Linked DNA regions of Aquitalea magnusonii. The protein of the gene in region 2 binds, or shares a complex with, the protein of the main gene of each other region. Links are inferred from orthologs where the notes say so. Each region holds a gene or a part of one and is shown on either strand. Other genes may lie near its edges.

Region 1 (4,004 bases), 4.5 Mb from region 2 along the record:
GGTTGGCAATCCTGCGGCCGCGGGTCAGCCAGAAAATGATGTTTTCCGGCTCCCAGCGCTTGATGCTGACGGTCATGCCAGAGATCCCGAAGAAGAAAAATCGCAGCCTGATTTACTGCAAGTCGCGCAGTATGAGCGCCACGGTCAGAGGATAGATTGCGATGTATCAACTGGGCTACGCAGAAACTTGCGTAGATGCGTCATGCAATTTCGCGCATCTTCAGTGCTTCCACGATATCCACCGCCACGATGCGGCTGACCCCCTGTTCCTGCATGGTCACCCCCACCAGTTGCTCGGCCATTTCCATGGTGAGGCGGTTGTGCGAAATATAGAGAAACTGGGTGCGTTCCGACATTTGCTTGACCAGATCGCAAAAACGGCTGGTGTTGGCGTCGTCCAGCGGCGCATCCACCTCGTCCAGCAGGCAGAACGGTGCCGGGTTGAGCGAGAACAGCGAAAACACCAGGCTCATGGCGGTCAGGGCTTTTTCGCCGCCGGACAGCAGATGGATGGTGCTGTTTTTCTTGCCCGGCGGCTGGGCGATGATTTGTACCCCGGCGTCCAGCAAATCTTCGCCGGTGAGCACCAGCTCGGCGCGACCGCCACCAAACAGGGTGGGGAAGAATTCGCGCATCTTGGCATTCACCGCTTCGTAGGTGCCTTGCAGCATCTGGCGGGTTTCGCCGTCGATCTTCTGGATGGCTTCTTCCAGCGTGGCCATCGCCTGGTTGAGGTCCTCCGCCTGGTTGGCCAGGTATTCACCGCGTTTGCGCGCTTCTTCCAGTTCCTCCAGGGCGGCCAGATTGACTGCGCCCAGCCCTTCCAGCGCCCGAGCCAGGCGGGCGATTTCGGCGGCCAGTGCATTGGGCTTGATGGCGTCGGTAAGGTCGGCCATCAGTGCGGCTTCGTCGGCTTGGGCTTCTTTCAGCTCTTCGGCAAAGCGCTCCATCGCCAGCCTGGCTTCCTGATGCTTGAGCAGCCAGTCGGAACGGCCTTCACGCAGTGCGGGCAGGGCGGCATTGATGTCGTGCTGGCGCTGGGTGAGCTGGCGTAGCTGCTCGGTCAGGCCATTCAGGCGGTCGCGGGTGGCTGCCAGTGCGGCTTCATGTTGTTCGCGCAGCTCCAACGCCAGTTGCATGGCTTCTTCCGGCACGGTTTCGTCGACGGTATCGGCTTCTTCGGCCAGGGTTTCCAGTCGCTCCGCCAGTTGCTGGTCGCGTTCCTCCAGCTCGCGGGCGCGGCGTGCCAGCTCGGCAGTTTTCTGTTCGGCGGTGTGCAGTTCCAGGCGGATTTCATGCAACTGGCGCTCGGCATCGCGGGTTTTGTTACGCGCCAGTTGTAGGCCGGTTTCGGCATTCAGCCGATCCAGCCGCACTTCTTCCAGTTGCACCGCCAGCTCTTCCAGCGTCATGGCAGACTCTTCGCCCAACAGCTCGCTTTCCTCTATCTCAAGCTGGGCATGCTGCCGTTCCTGCTGCATGCGCTGGCGTTCGGCTTCGATGAAGCTGAGGCGTGCGGCACCCTGACGGGCGGCCTGATCCAGCTTGACGTGTTCCAGCGTCACCGCATTGAGTTCGGCTTCCAGCCGGGTGAGCGCGCCTTTTTGCGCGCGCACGGCTTCGGCCAGCATGCCATTCATGCTTTGCAGCGATTCACGGCGCTGTTGCAGGCGGTCGATGGCCGGCTGCAATTGTTGTTGGCGGCTGAGGGCGGCATCTAGCTGTTGCTTGCGTTCCATCACGCCGCTACCGCTGGCGGCGCTGTAAAAACACACGCTGCTGGCGCTGACGCGGTGGCCTTGCGGGGTGAGCAGGCATTGCCCGGCCTGCAGTTGGCTGCGCCGGCTGATGGCCTGGGCCAGGTCTTCCGCCAGGTAAACACCGTCCAGCCAGTCTGCCAGCGCAGCATCAAACGGGGCGCTGGCACTGAGTTGGTCGAGCAGGCGTGGCCAGCCCTGTGTCGGCGCGGCGGCGGGCGGGCGCGCGCCGTCCACCAGGGTCAGCGCGGCCGGAGGGAGCTGCACACCCTGTGCGGCGCGGGCGCTCAGCCGTTCGCCCAGTACGGCTTCCAGCGCGGTCTGCCACTGCGGCGCAATCTGTACTGCCTGCCATAGCTGAGGGGCTGCCGCCAAACCTTGTTGTTCCAGCCAGTCGCCCAGTTTTTCTCCCGCGGCTTCGCGTTCCAGCACGGCGGCCAGGGCGGCGACCTCGGCTTCGGCGCGCGCCAGTTCGGCGCGCTGGCTGGCCAGTTGCTCGTCCAGTTTTTCCCGTTCCGAGGCCAGGTCGGCCAGCTTGGCTTCATCGGCCACCACGCGGGCACGCACGGCCTCCAGTGCGGCGCGGGCGCGCTCGACTTCGGCCTGGGCCGCAGCTTGCTGGGCCTGATCGGGCAGATTCAGTTCGGTCAGTTCTCTGTGCAGGGCGGCTTCGCGGCTGGCCAGTTGTTCCAGTGCGCGGCGCTGGTGTTCCACCTTTTGGCGGGCCAGGTCGCGTTCGCGGGTGAGGTTGGCCTGTTGTGCCAGCAATTGCGACTGTAGCTGGTCTTTGGCGCGGAATTCTGCTTCGGCGCTAGGCAGCAGATCGGCCCCGTCTTCCAGCGACATCTGGGCTTCTTCCAGCCGCATTTGGGCTTCTTCGCGCCGGGGCAGCCAGTCGTCCAGCTCCATGGCGGCCTGCTGGCGGCTTTCCGCCAGTTGCTGGCGTTCGTTACGGGTGGTGGCCAGCTCCCGTTCGATCCGCACCTGGTTTTGCTGGCGGTGGCGTTGCTGTTCTTCCAGCCTAGCCAGCGCGGCATTGGCTTCAAACAGGCGCTGCTGCGCTTCGTGTACTGCGTCGCTGGCGGCGTAGTGGCTTTCACGCACGGTTTCCAGCTCGGTATCCAGATGGGTGAGTGCCGCTTCCATCGCGGCTTCTTCGGTTTCAATGCGCGACAATTCGGCGCGGGCATGGGCTTCGTTACGGCTGGCCTCTTCGCGCCGGGCCAGCGCCAGCAGGTTCTGCTTATGGGTGAGGGTGCCGCGCAGGTCGTGGTACTGGGCGGCCACTTCGGCCTGCTCGCTCAGGCGCTCTACCTGGCGTTCCAACTCCTGGCGCAGGTCTTCGATACGCTCCAGATTGGCACGGGTGTCGGCAATGCGGTGTTCGGTTTCGCGGCGGCGTTCCTTGTACTTGGACACCCCGGCGGCTTCTTCCAGATAAGCGCGCAGTTCTTCCGGCCGCGCTTCGATGATGCGCGAGATCATGCCTTGTTCGATCACCGCGTAGCCGCGCGCGCCCACGCCGGTGCCGAGGAACAGGTCGGTAATGTCGCGGCGGCGTACTTGCTGGTTGTTGATGTAGTAGCTGGATTCGCCTTGCCGGGTCAGCACGCGTTTGATGGCCACCTCGGCATATTGGCCCCACGGCCCGGTGAGCTGGCCGTCGCCATTGTCGAACACCAGTTCCACCGAGGCGCGGCTGACCGGTTTGCGGGTGGAGGAACCATTGAAAATCACGTCTTGCATCGACTCGCCGCGCAGCTGTTTGGCGCTGGATTCGCCCAGCACCCAGCGCACCGCGTCAATCACATTGGATTTGCCACAGCCGTTGGGGCCGATCACGGCCACCAGCTGGCCGGGGACCGGAATGCTGGTGGGGTCGACAAATGACTTGAAGCCGGACAGTTTGACGTGGGTGAGGCGCAAGGCGTTCTCGCAAGGTAAGGAAAGCAACGGCGGCATTTTATCAGGGTGGCGGCTTTTGTTTGCTTTTGCTGCAAGACAAACAGCGTGCTGCCGCGCCGGGACACAAGAACTTTTGTCAGATTTGTTGTGCCATAATGCCCACATGGAACCGTTATCGCTCACCGATCACTTTCTGATTGCCATGCCCAATATGGCCGATCCCTTGTTTGCCCGTTCGCTGGTCTACCTGTGCGAGCATGGCGATCACGGGGCGATGGGCCTGATTGTCAACAAGCCCTCGGGCATTGCCATGGCACAGTTGTTCGACCAGATCGACCTGCC
Region 2 (7,965 bases):
TTGAACAGCGGCGCGCTTTCATGCGGCGCGGCACCTGCCTGGGATTGCAGCAGATTGCCATACACATCACGCGGTGCTGCCGGGCGGCGGCCTTGCGGTTTGCCACCGGCCTCTTGCGGGTTGCGCGCCTTGCCAAAGCCTCCCGGCTTGCCGCGGCCTTGCTGCTGCGGGGCGTTGCCACGTGCGGCGTCAGGCTGACGGCGCTGGCTGGTGCTTTCGCGTCCCTTTACACGCGCCACCGGCTGGCGGGCGTTGTTTTGTCCTTTGGTAGACATAAATCATGCTCTTTCAGTACGAGCGCACGGGCTACTCTGCCAGTGGCTCCAGATTGTCCGCCTCATCGTCGAGGGGGAGAGTGTCTTCGGCGTCTTCGCTGCCGATCTCTTGTGGCTGGGCATCGGGTATGACCAGTGTTCCCAAGTCTGCCAACGGTGGCAGATCTCTTAGCGAAACAAAGCCAAGATCATCCAGAAACTTGCGGGTGGTGGCATACAGCCCCGGCCGGCCGGGCACGTCCTTGTGCCCGATTACTTCAATCCAACCCCGCTCCAGCAGGGTTTGCATCACACTGGTGGATACCGACACGCCACGGATGGATTCGATATCACCACGGGTAACAGGTTGTTTGTAGGCGATAATCGCCAGGGTTTCCATCACGGCACGCGAATAACGCGGCGGTTTTTCCGGGTTCAGCCGTGACAGATAGGGGGTAAATTCGGCCCGGGCGCGAAAGCGCCAGCCACTGGCCAGTTTTACCAGTTCCACGCCGCGGCCACGCCAGTCAGCCTGGATGTCCTCCAGGATGTCGTTGAGCAAGGCCGCCTTGATGTCTTCGGTAAACAGCTTTTTGAGCTGGGAGACCGTCAAGGGTTCCGTCGCGGTCAACAATGCCGTTTCCAGCACGATCTTGAGATAGTTTAAGTCGGTGATGGTGGTCATCGGACCTGGTATTGCCCGGCCCGGCCATGGCGGGGCCCGGCTAACGAAAAACATTGCGCGGGGAAGGCGCGGATTTTACATGAATTCCCCGCTGGCGACACTGCCTATTCGTGCGCTGCTGTCATGCATGCAACAGTTGGCCGCATCAGCAGATGGCAATGCGCACATAGATGGGCTGGTAGGCTTCTTCCTGGCTGACCTTGATCAGCCCTTCCTTCACCAGTTCCAGCACGGCAATGAAGTTGACCACCAGATGGGCCACGCCCTTGTCCACCTCGAACAGCTCCTCGAACGGCACGTATTCGCGTTCATTCAGATAACGCAGAATCCAGCTCATCTGCTCGCGCACCGACAGCTCGTCCTTTTCCACCTTGTGGCTGCGCTTGTGCCTGGCGCGGGACAGGATGGCCAGCCAGGCCTGGCGCAGATCCACCGCGGCGACATCCGGCAGGCGCGCCTCCGCACCCTGCTCGATCAATACCGCCAGCCAGGCAAAGTCGCGGTCGGCCTGGGGCAGCTTGTCCAGCTCCAGCGCGGCCAGCTTCATCTGTTCGTAGTCCAGCAGGCGGCGCACCAGTTCGGCGCGCGGGTCGTCCGGTTCGCCTTCTTCATCCAGCGGCGGGCGCGGCAGCAGCAGGCGTGATTTGATTTCGATCAGCAGCGCCGCCATCAGCAGGTATTCGGCCGCCAGCTCCAGCCGTTCGGCACGCATGGCATCCACATAGCCCATGTACTGGCGGGTGATGTCGGCCATGGGGATATTCAGCACATCGAGGTTTTGCTTGCGGATCAGGTAGAGCAGCAAGTCCAGCGGGCCTTCGAAGCTTTCCAGAATCACCTGCAAGGCATCGGGTGGGATGAACAGGTCTTGCGGCACTTCCAGCACCGGCTGACCAAACACATGGGCGATGGGCAGGCCGGCCGGCAATTCCGGCGCAGTCAGGGCAAAGTTGTCGGGCGTGGTCGGGGTACTCATGCGGCAGAGTGTACGCCAAGCGGGTGGGTTTTGACCCATTCCAGAAACAGCCGCGCCGGACCGGACAGACTGATCTTGCGGTGATAGGCCAGCATGATGGTGCGCGAAGGCTCGTATTCTGCCAGCGGCAGACGGCACAGTGTGCTGCTGATCATCACTTCCGGCAGCGCAGTCCAGCCCAGCCCCGCTTCCACCAGCATGCGCAAGGCTTCCAGATAATTGGACGGCTCACGCACATCCAGCGGGGTGGCCTGTTGCTGGAACAGGTTTTCGATCAGCCGGCGGCAGCGGGTATTGCTGCCGGGCAACAGCGCGGGATAACGCGCCAGGTCCTGCAGGGTGAGCGCCTTCAACAAGGCCAACGGGTGCTGCCCGGCCACGGCAAAGCACAGTCTTTCTTCCAGCACCGCCACATAGTCCAGCGCCTGCTCGTGCAAGGGCGGTTCGGACATGAAGCCCAGTTCCAGCTCGCCCTGACACAGCAGCTTGTGGGTTTCGGCCGAGGTCTTGAAATCCACGGTGAGGTCGATGCCGGGATACTGGCGCACAAAATCGGCCAGCACGGGCTTGAGATAGTACAGACCGATATGCTGGGTAGTGGCCAGATGCAGCTTGCCCACCTGGGCCGGTTGCAGGCTGCGCAGCAGCTGGCTGGCCTGTTCGGCCTCGGCCAGAATGCGCAGCGCATGCGGCAGGAAGGCGCGTCCGGCTTCAGTCAGTACCGTGCGGCGGCCGATGCGGTCGAACAATTCCACGCGCAGGCCATCCTCCAGGCTGCGGATGCGCTTGGACAGACCCGGCTGGGTGAGGTGCAGGCAGTCGGCGGCGCGCGAAAACGAGGCTTCACGTGCGGCGGTGACAAAGGCCTTGAGGGCGGCGAGGTGAAAATCCATTCCAAAGCATTATGGAAATGTCAAACAAATCCAACTTTTTGTTTGATCTTGATCTGGCTACTATACCAGCACCCTCCACACTCCGCCCCGAATTCATACCATGGGAAATCAGAACCTGCCCTGGATTCAGCCGCTGTCGCTGAACCGCCCGGCGCAACCGCAACTGGCACGCGCCGTGGTCATGGTGCGCCCGGTCGACTTTGCCTTTAACGAACAGACCGGCGCCGACAATGTGTTCCAGCACCGGCTGAACCTGCCAGCCGCCGCAGTGACCGCCCAGGCCATGGCCGAGTTCGACACCATGACCCGACGCCTGTCTGAGCACGGCCTGCGGGTGATGGTGCTGGAAAAAAGCCCGGACGGCATTGCCACGCCCGATGCGGTGTTTCCCAACAACTGGTTTACCACCAGCGCCGATGGCAGCTTGCACATCTACCCCATGCACACGCCCAACCGCCGGCAGGAAAGGCGGGTGGAAGAACTGGCGCGGCTGTTGCTGCAACATGATTACCAGATCAACCAGATCAGCTGGGTGGGCCACCCGTGGGAAGAAGAGCTGATTCTGGAAGGCACCGGCGTGATGATTTTCGACCATGCCCGCCGCCGGGTGTATGCCGCCCGCTCACAGCGCTGCCATCCGCTGGCGCTGTACCGCTATGCCCGCTTGCGCGGTCTGGACGATGTGCAATTGTTCGACACCGCCGACAGCCACGGCGTCCCCATCTATCACAGCAATGTGATGATGTCGGTGGGACAGGATATTGCAGTGATCTGCGCCGACAGCCTGTATCAACCGGAACAACGCCAACAGGTGCTGGCCGCGCTGGAATCCACCCACGAGGTGATCCGCATCAGTCATGAGCAGGTGGAACAGCACTTTTGCGGCAATATCCTGCAACTGGCGGCACAGGACGGCACCCCGCTGCTGGCCATGTCGCAGCGCGCCTGGAATGGCTTCACCCCGCAACAGCAACGGGTGCTGGAGCGTCACGGCCAGCCGGTGGTCAACCCCATCCCCACCATCGAAGCAGTCGGTGGCGGCAGTTGCCGCTGCATGCTGGCGGAGGTGTTTTTGCCTCGACTGGAGCACTAAGCAGCCAGCAAAGCAAAATGCCACCTCCATGGCTCCTTGGCTCGCGCCGGACAAGGTGGTTGCATTGTATGGCAGGGCTGCCTCGCCAGCCCCCTTGCAAGCCCAGGCGACCTCGACGGCCCGCGTATTTCCGCCTGCCCGACCAAGGCCAAGGCGCCACCGAACTCGCGGCGTGCTATCGTCGCGCCGCTCAGACATGCGGTGGCTTAAAACCTTGCCCGTGGCCATTCAGTCGGCGCGTGCCAACGTGGGATCGGGCATACCGGTTCGAATCGCCACCTCCCTGCCACTCACCTCCATATACGCACTCTGCGCTCCCCCAAATTTCTGGTCGTGAAAAAGCCGCATGACACACAATATGGATATCAGTCTGGGGTAATCACCGCTCCCGGAAAATGAAAAAGCCGGAACTTCCGTTCCGGCCTTGTACTGCAAGCGCTGCCCAGGCTGAAGCTTTAGAAACCCAGCCCCATCGCAGCGCGCACGTCAGCCATGGTTTCCTTGGCGACCTTCTCGGCGCGGCGGCAGCCTTCGAACACGATTTCCTTCACCCGGTCCGGATGGGTCAGGTATTGCTCGGCACGTTCAAACATCGGTTGCTGTTCGCGCAGCACGCCGTCAATCACCGGCTGCTTGCATTCCAGACAGCCGATGCCGGCGCTGGTACAGCCTTTTTTCACCCATTCGCGGGTGTCGTTGTCGCTGTACACCTGATGCAGCTGCCATACCGGGCATTTTTCCGGATTACCAGCATCGGTGCGGCGCACGCGGGCCGGGTCGGTCGGCATGGCCTTCACTTTTTTGCTCACCAGCTCCGGCGATTCGCGCATGGTAATGGTGTTGCCGTAGGACTTGGACATCTTCTGGCCATCCAGGCCCGGCATGCGCGAGGCGGCGGTCAGCTTGGCTTCCGGCTCCGGCAGGATGGTCTTGCCCTTGTTTTCCAGCCAGCCGGCCAGACGTTCGCGGTCGGCCACGCCCAGGTTCTGGCTGGCGGCCAGAATCTCGCGCGCAGCTTGCAGGGCTTCGGCATTACCGTCTTGCAGATAGGCGGTGCGCTGCTGCATGAACTGCTTGCCCAGCTTGCCGATTTTCTTGGCAGCGGCCTGGGCCAGTTCGTCGAAATTGGGTTCGCGGCCAAACAGATTGTTGAAGCGGCGCGCCACTTCGCGGGTCAGTTCGATGTGCGGCACCTGGTCTTCGCCCACCGGCACCAGCCCGGCCTTGTACACCAGGATGTCGGCGGCCTGCAGCAGCGGATAGCCAAGGAAGCCGTAGGTGCCCAGGTCCTTGGTGGACAGTTTTTCGATCTGGTCCTTGTAGGTGGGTACGCGTTCCAGCCAGGACAGCGGAGTCACCATGGACAGTGCCAGGTGCAGTTCGGCATGTTGCGGCACCTTGGACTGGATGAACACCGTGGCCTTTTCCGGGTCGACACCAGCGGCCAGCCAGTCGATCACCATGTCCCAGATGCTCTTTTCGATGATGGCCACGTCGTCGTAATTGGTGGTGAGCGCGTGCCAGTCGGCCACCATGAAGTAACAGTCGTGGCTGGATTGCAGCTCTACCCAGTTCTTGATGACGCCGTGGTAGTGGCCCAGGTGCAGGCTGCCCGTGGGGCGCATGCCGGAAAGGATGCGGTTGGCAAACATGGAGCGGATTCCAGTTAGAAAAAGAGACTGAGCAGATGATACACCAGCTGGCGTAGCGGATTGAGCAGCGGCATGAGCACGCCGGTAAAGATCAGCGCGATCAATATCCACATGCCATAGGGTTCCAGCCGGGAATACTTGTAGGCCATGCCCGGCGGCAACAGGCTTTCCACGATGCGGCCGCCATCCAGCGGCAGCAGGGGCAGCAGGTTGAGCACCATCAGCGTGACGTTGATGTTGATGCCGGCCTTGCTCATCAGCGCCAGCGGCTCGGAATAGCTGTTGCTCATCACGATGGCGAGTTTCAGCAGCAAGACCCACATCACCGCCATGGCAAAGTTGGACAGCGGCCCGGCTGCCGCCACCCAGCGCATGCCGACGCGCGGATTGCGCAAGGCACCAAAATTCACCGGTACCGGCTTGGCCCAGCCAAACAGCACGCCGCCCATCATCAGCGACAACAGCGGCAGCAGCACCGTGCCCACCGGGTCGATGTGCTTGAGCGGGTTTAGCGTCATGCGGCCCAGCATGTAAGCGGTGGCATCGCCAAAGCGTTTGGCTGCATAAGCATGCGCGGCTTCGTGCAGGGTAATGGCCAGCAGGACTGGCAAGGCATAAATGCTGATCTGCTGGATCAGTTGTGAGGTATCGCCCATGGCTTCTTTTTCAAATGGAAAACGTTGATCCCCACTAGATGGGGGCAGGCATGGATGGTTCCAGTGCGGTGTTTACAGACCGAAGATGGCCGGATCGCCCTTGCCGCGGCGCAGCAGCTCCACGCCATCGGTCATGTCGATCACCGTGGTGGGTTCGGTACCGCACCAGCCGCCGTCAATCACCGCATCCACCGTGTGCTCCAGCCGCTCGCGGATTTCATACGGGTCGGTCAGCGCTTCCTCGTCGCCCGGCAACAGCAGGGTACAGGACAGGATGGGCTCGCCCAGTTCTTCCAGCAGCGCCAGTGCCACTTTGTGGTCCGGCACGCGCAGGCCGATGGTGGCGCGCTTGGGGTGCAGGGTACGGCGCGGCACTTCCTTGGTGGCCTGCAGGATGAAGGTGTAGCTTCCCGGTGTGGCGGCCTTGAGCTGGCGGAACTGGCTGTTGTCGACGCGGGCGTAGTTGGCCAGCTCGGACAGGTTGTGACACACCAGCGTCAGGTGGTGTTTGAGTTCGATCTGGCGGATGGCCAGAATGCGCTCCATCGCCTTCTTGTCGCCCAGCATGCAGCCTAGCGCGTAACAGGAGTCGGTGGGATACACCACCACCCCGCCATTACGCAGGATGTTGGCGGCTTCCCGGATCAGCCGCTGTTGCGGATTGTCCGGGTGAATCATGAAAAACTGTGCCATGTGTGTGCTTTAGTGTTGGTTTATGCCGCACGCGGAGCGCGGATGATGCGCTCCTGCAATGCCTGCCATACCGGCTGGCAGATGGGTGGCAAATCGTCGGTACGGCCCACGTCGCGGCCGCCCTCGCCCGGTGCATGGAAATCACTGCCGGCGCTGGACAGCAGGCCGTAACGCTGGGCAATCAGCGCATATTTGTGCATGTCGTCCAGGCTGTGGCTGCCGCTGGCCACCTCGATGCCCTGGCCGCCGGCATCCTTGAAATCCAGAATCAGGCGTTCGGTCAGGGTGCGGCCCATATCGTAACGGCCTGGGTGGGCAATCACCGCCATGCCGCCGGAAGCGACAATCCAGCCGACGGCATCGGCCAGCCGCGCCCATTCATGCGGCACATAGCCGGGCTTGCCCGGCGTCAGGTATTTGCGGAACACCGTGCGCACGTCCTTGACCTCGCCGCTGTTCACCAAAAAGCGGGCAAAGTGGGTACGGCCTATCATTTCCGGGTTTTCACACACCGCCATCGCGCCCTCGAAAGCGCCATGAATGCCGATGCGGGCCAGCGAGTCGGACATTTCCTGTGCGCGCTGCACCCGGCCATCGCGGATGGACTGCAAGCCTGCCATCAGCGCCGGATGTTCCGGGTCTATGCCCAAACCGACAATATGCACGGTGTGCTTGCCATTCCAGGTGACGGACACCTCCACGCCATTGAGGAAATCCACGCCGTGGGCGGCGGCGGCGGCACGGGCATCGGCCAGGCCGCGGGTGCAGTCGTGGTCGGTCAGCGCCACCAGCGTGGCTTCGCGCTCTGCCGCGCGGGCAATCACCTCGGCCGGCGGCAAGGCGCCGTCGGAGGCATGCGAATGAAAATGCAGATCGATACTGGCCATGGCTTATTGTCCGTCCTTGTTGTGCCGCGCCTGCCAGGCGGCCAGCCGGCTGCGGTAGTCGCGCAGCTCGGCGTAATAGGTGTCGAGGATGCAGGGGTCACAACCGCTGCCGCAGCACATGTCGTCGGTGACTTCAAACGGCGGCTGCGGCATCGGGTCCTCATCCGGCGGCAGTT

Evidence for each region.
Region 1: the proteins of DLM_RS01470 (region 2) and smc are in contact, whole or in part, in a crystal structure (PDB 3ZGX), measured with the Bacillus subtilis proteins. The link is inferred for Aquitalea magnusonii from one-to-one orthologs.

What each region holds. Positions count from the first base shown.
Region 1 is NZ_AP018823.1:4,829,174-4,833,177, forward strand. It holds smc (chromosome segregation protein SMC), read right to left. Parts: upstream 3,684-4,004; coding sequence 201-3,683; downstream 1-200. Other genes in the region: DLM_RS22800 (nitrite extrusion protein), read right to left, coding at 1-76; DLM_RS22810 (YqgE/AlgH family protein), read left to right, coding at 3,826-4,004. UniProt on the Bacillus subtilis protein: Required for chromosome condensation and partitioning.
Region 2 is NZ_AP018823.1:284,133-292,097, reverse strand. Bases 1-2,983 are described here. They hold DLM_RS01470 (segregation and condensation protein A), read right to left. Parts: upstream 1,916-2,983; coding sequence 1,085-1,915; downstream 1-1,084. Other genes in these bases: DLM_RS01460 (arginine deiminase-related protein), read left to right, coding at 2,909-2,983; DLM_RS01465 (LysR family transcriptional regulator), read right to left, coding at 1,912-2,808; scpB (SMC-Scp complex subunit ScpB), read right to left, coding at 307-939. In the rest of the region: more of DLM_RS01460, read left to right, coding at 2,984-3,901; DLM_RS01455 (tryptophan--tRNA ligase), read right to left, coding at 4,357-5,553; DLM_RS01450 (site-2 protease family protein), read right to left, coding at 5,568-6,209; DLM_RS01445 (L-threonylcarbamoyladenylate synthase), read right to left, coding at 6,282-6,902; DLM_RS01440 (3',5'-nucleoside bisphosphate phosphatase), read right to left, coding at 6,923-7,789; DLM_RS01435 (oxidoreductase-like domain-containing protein), read right to left, coding at 7,793-7,965. UniProt on the Bacillus subtilis protein: Participates in chromosomal partition during cell division. May act via the formation of a condensin-like complex containing Smc and ScpB that pull DNA away from mid-cell into both cell halves.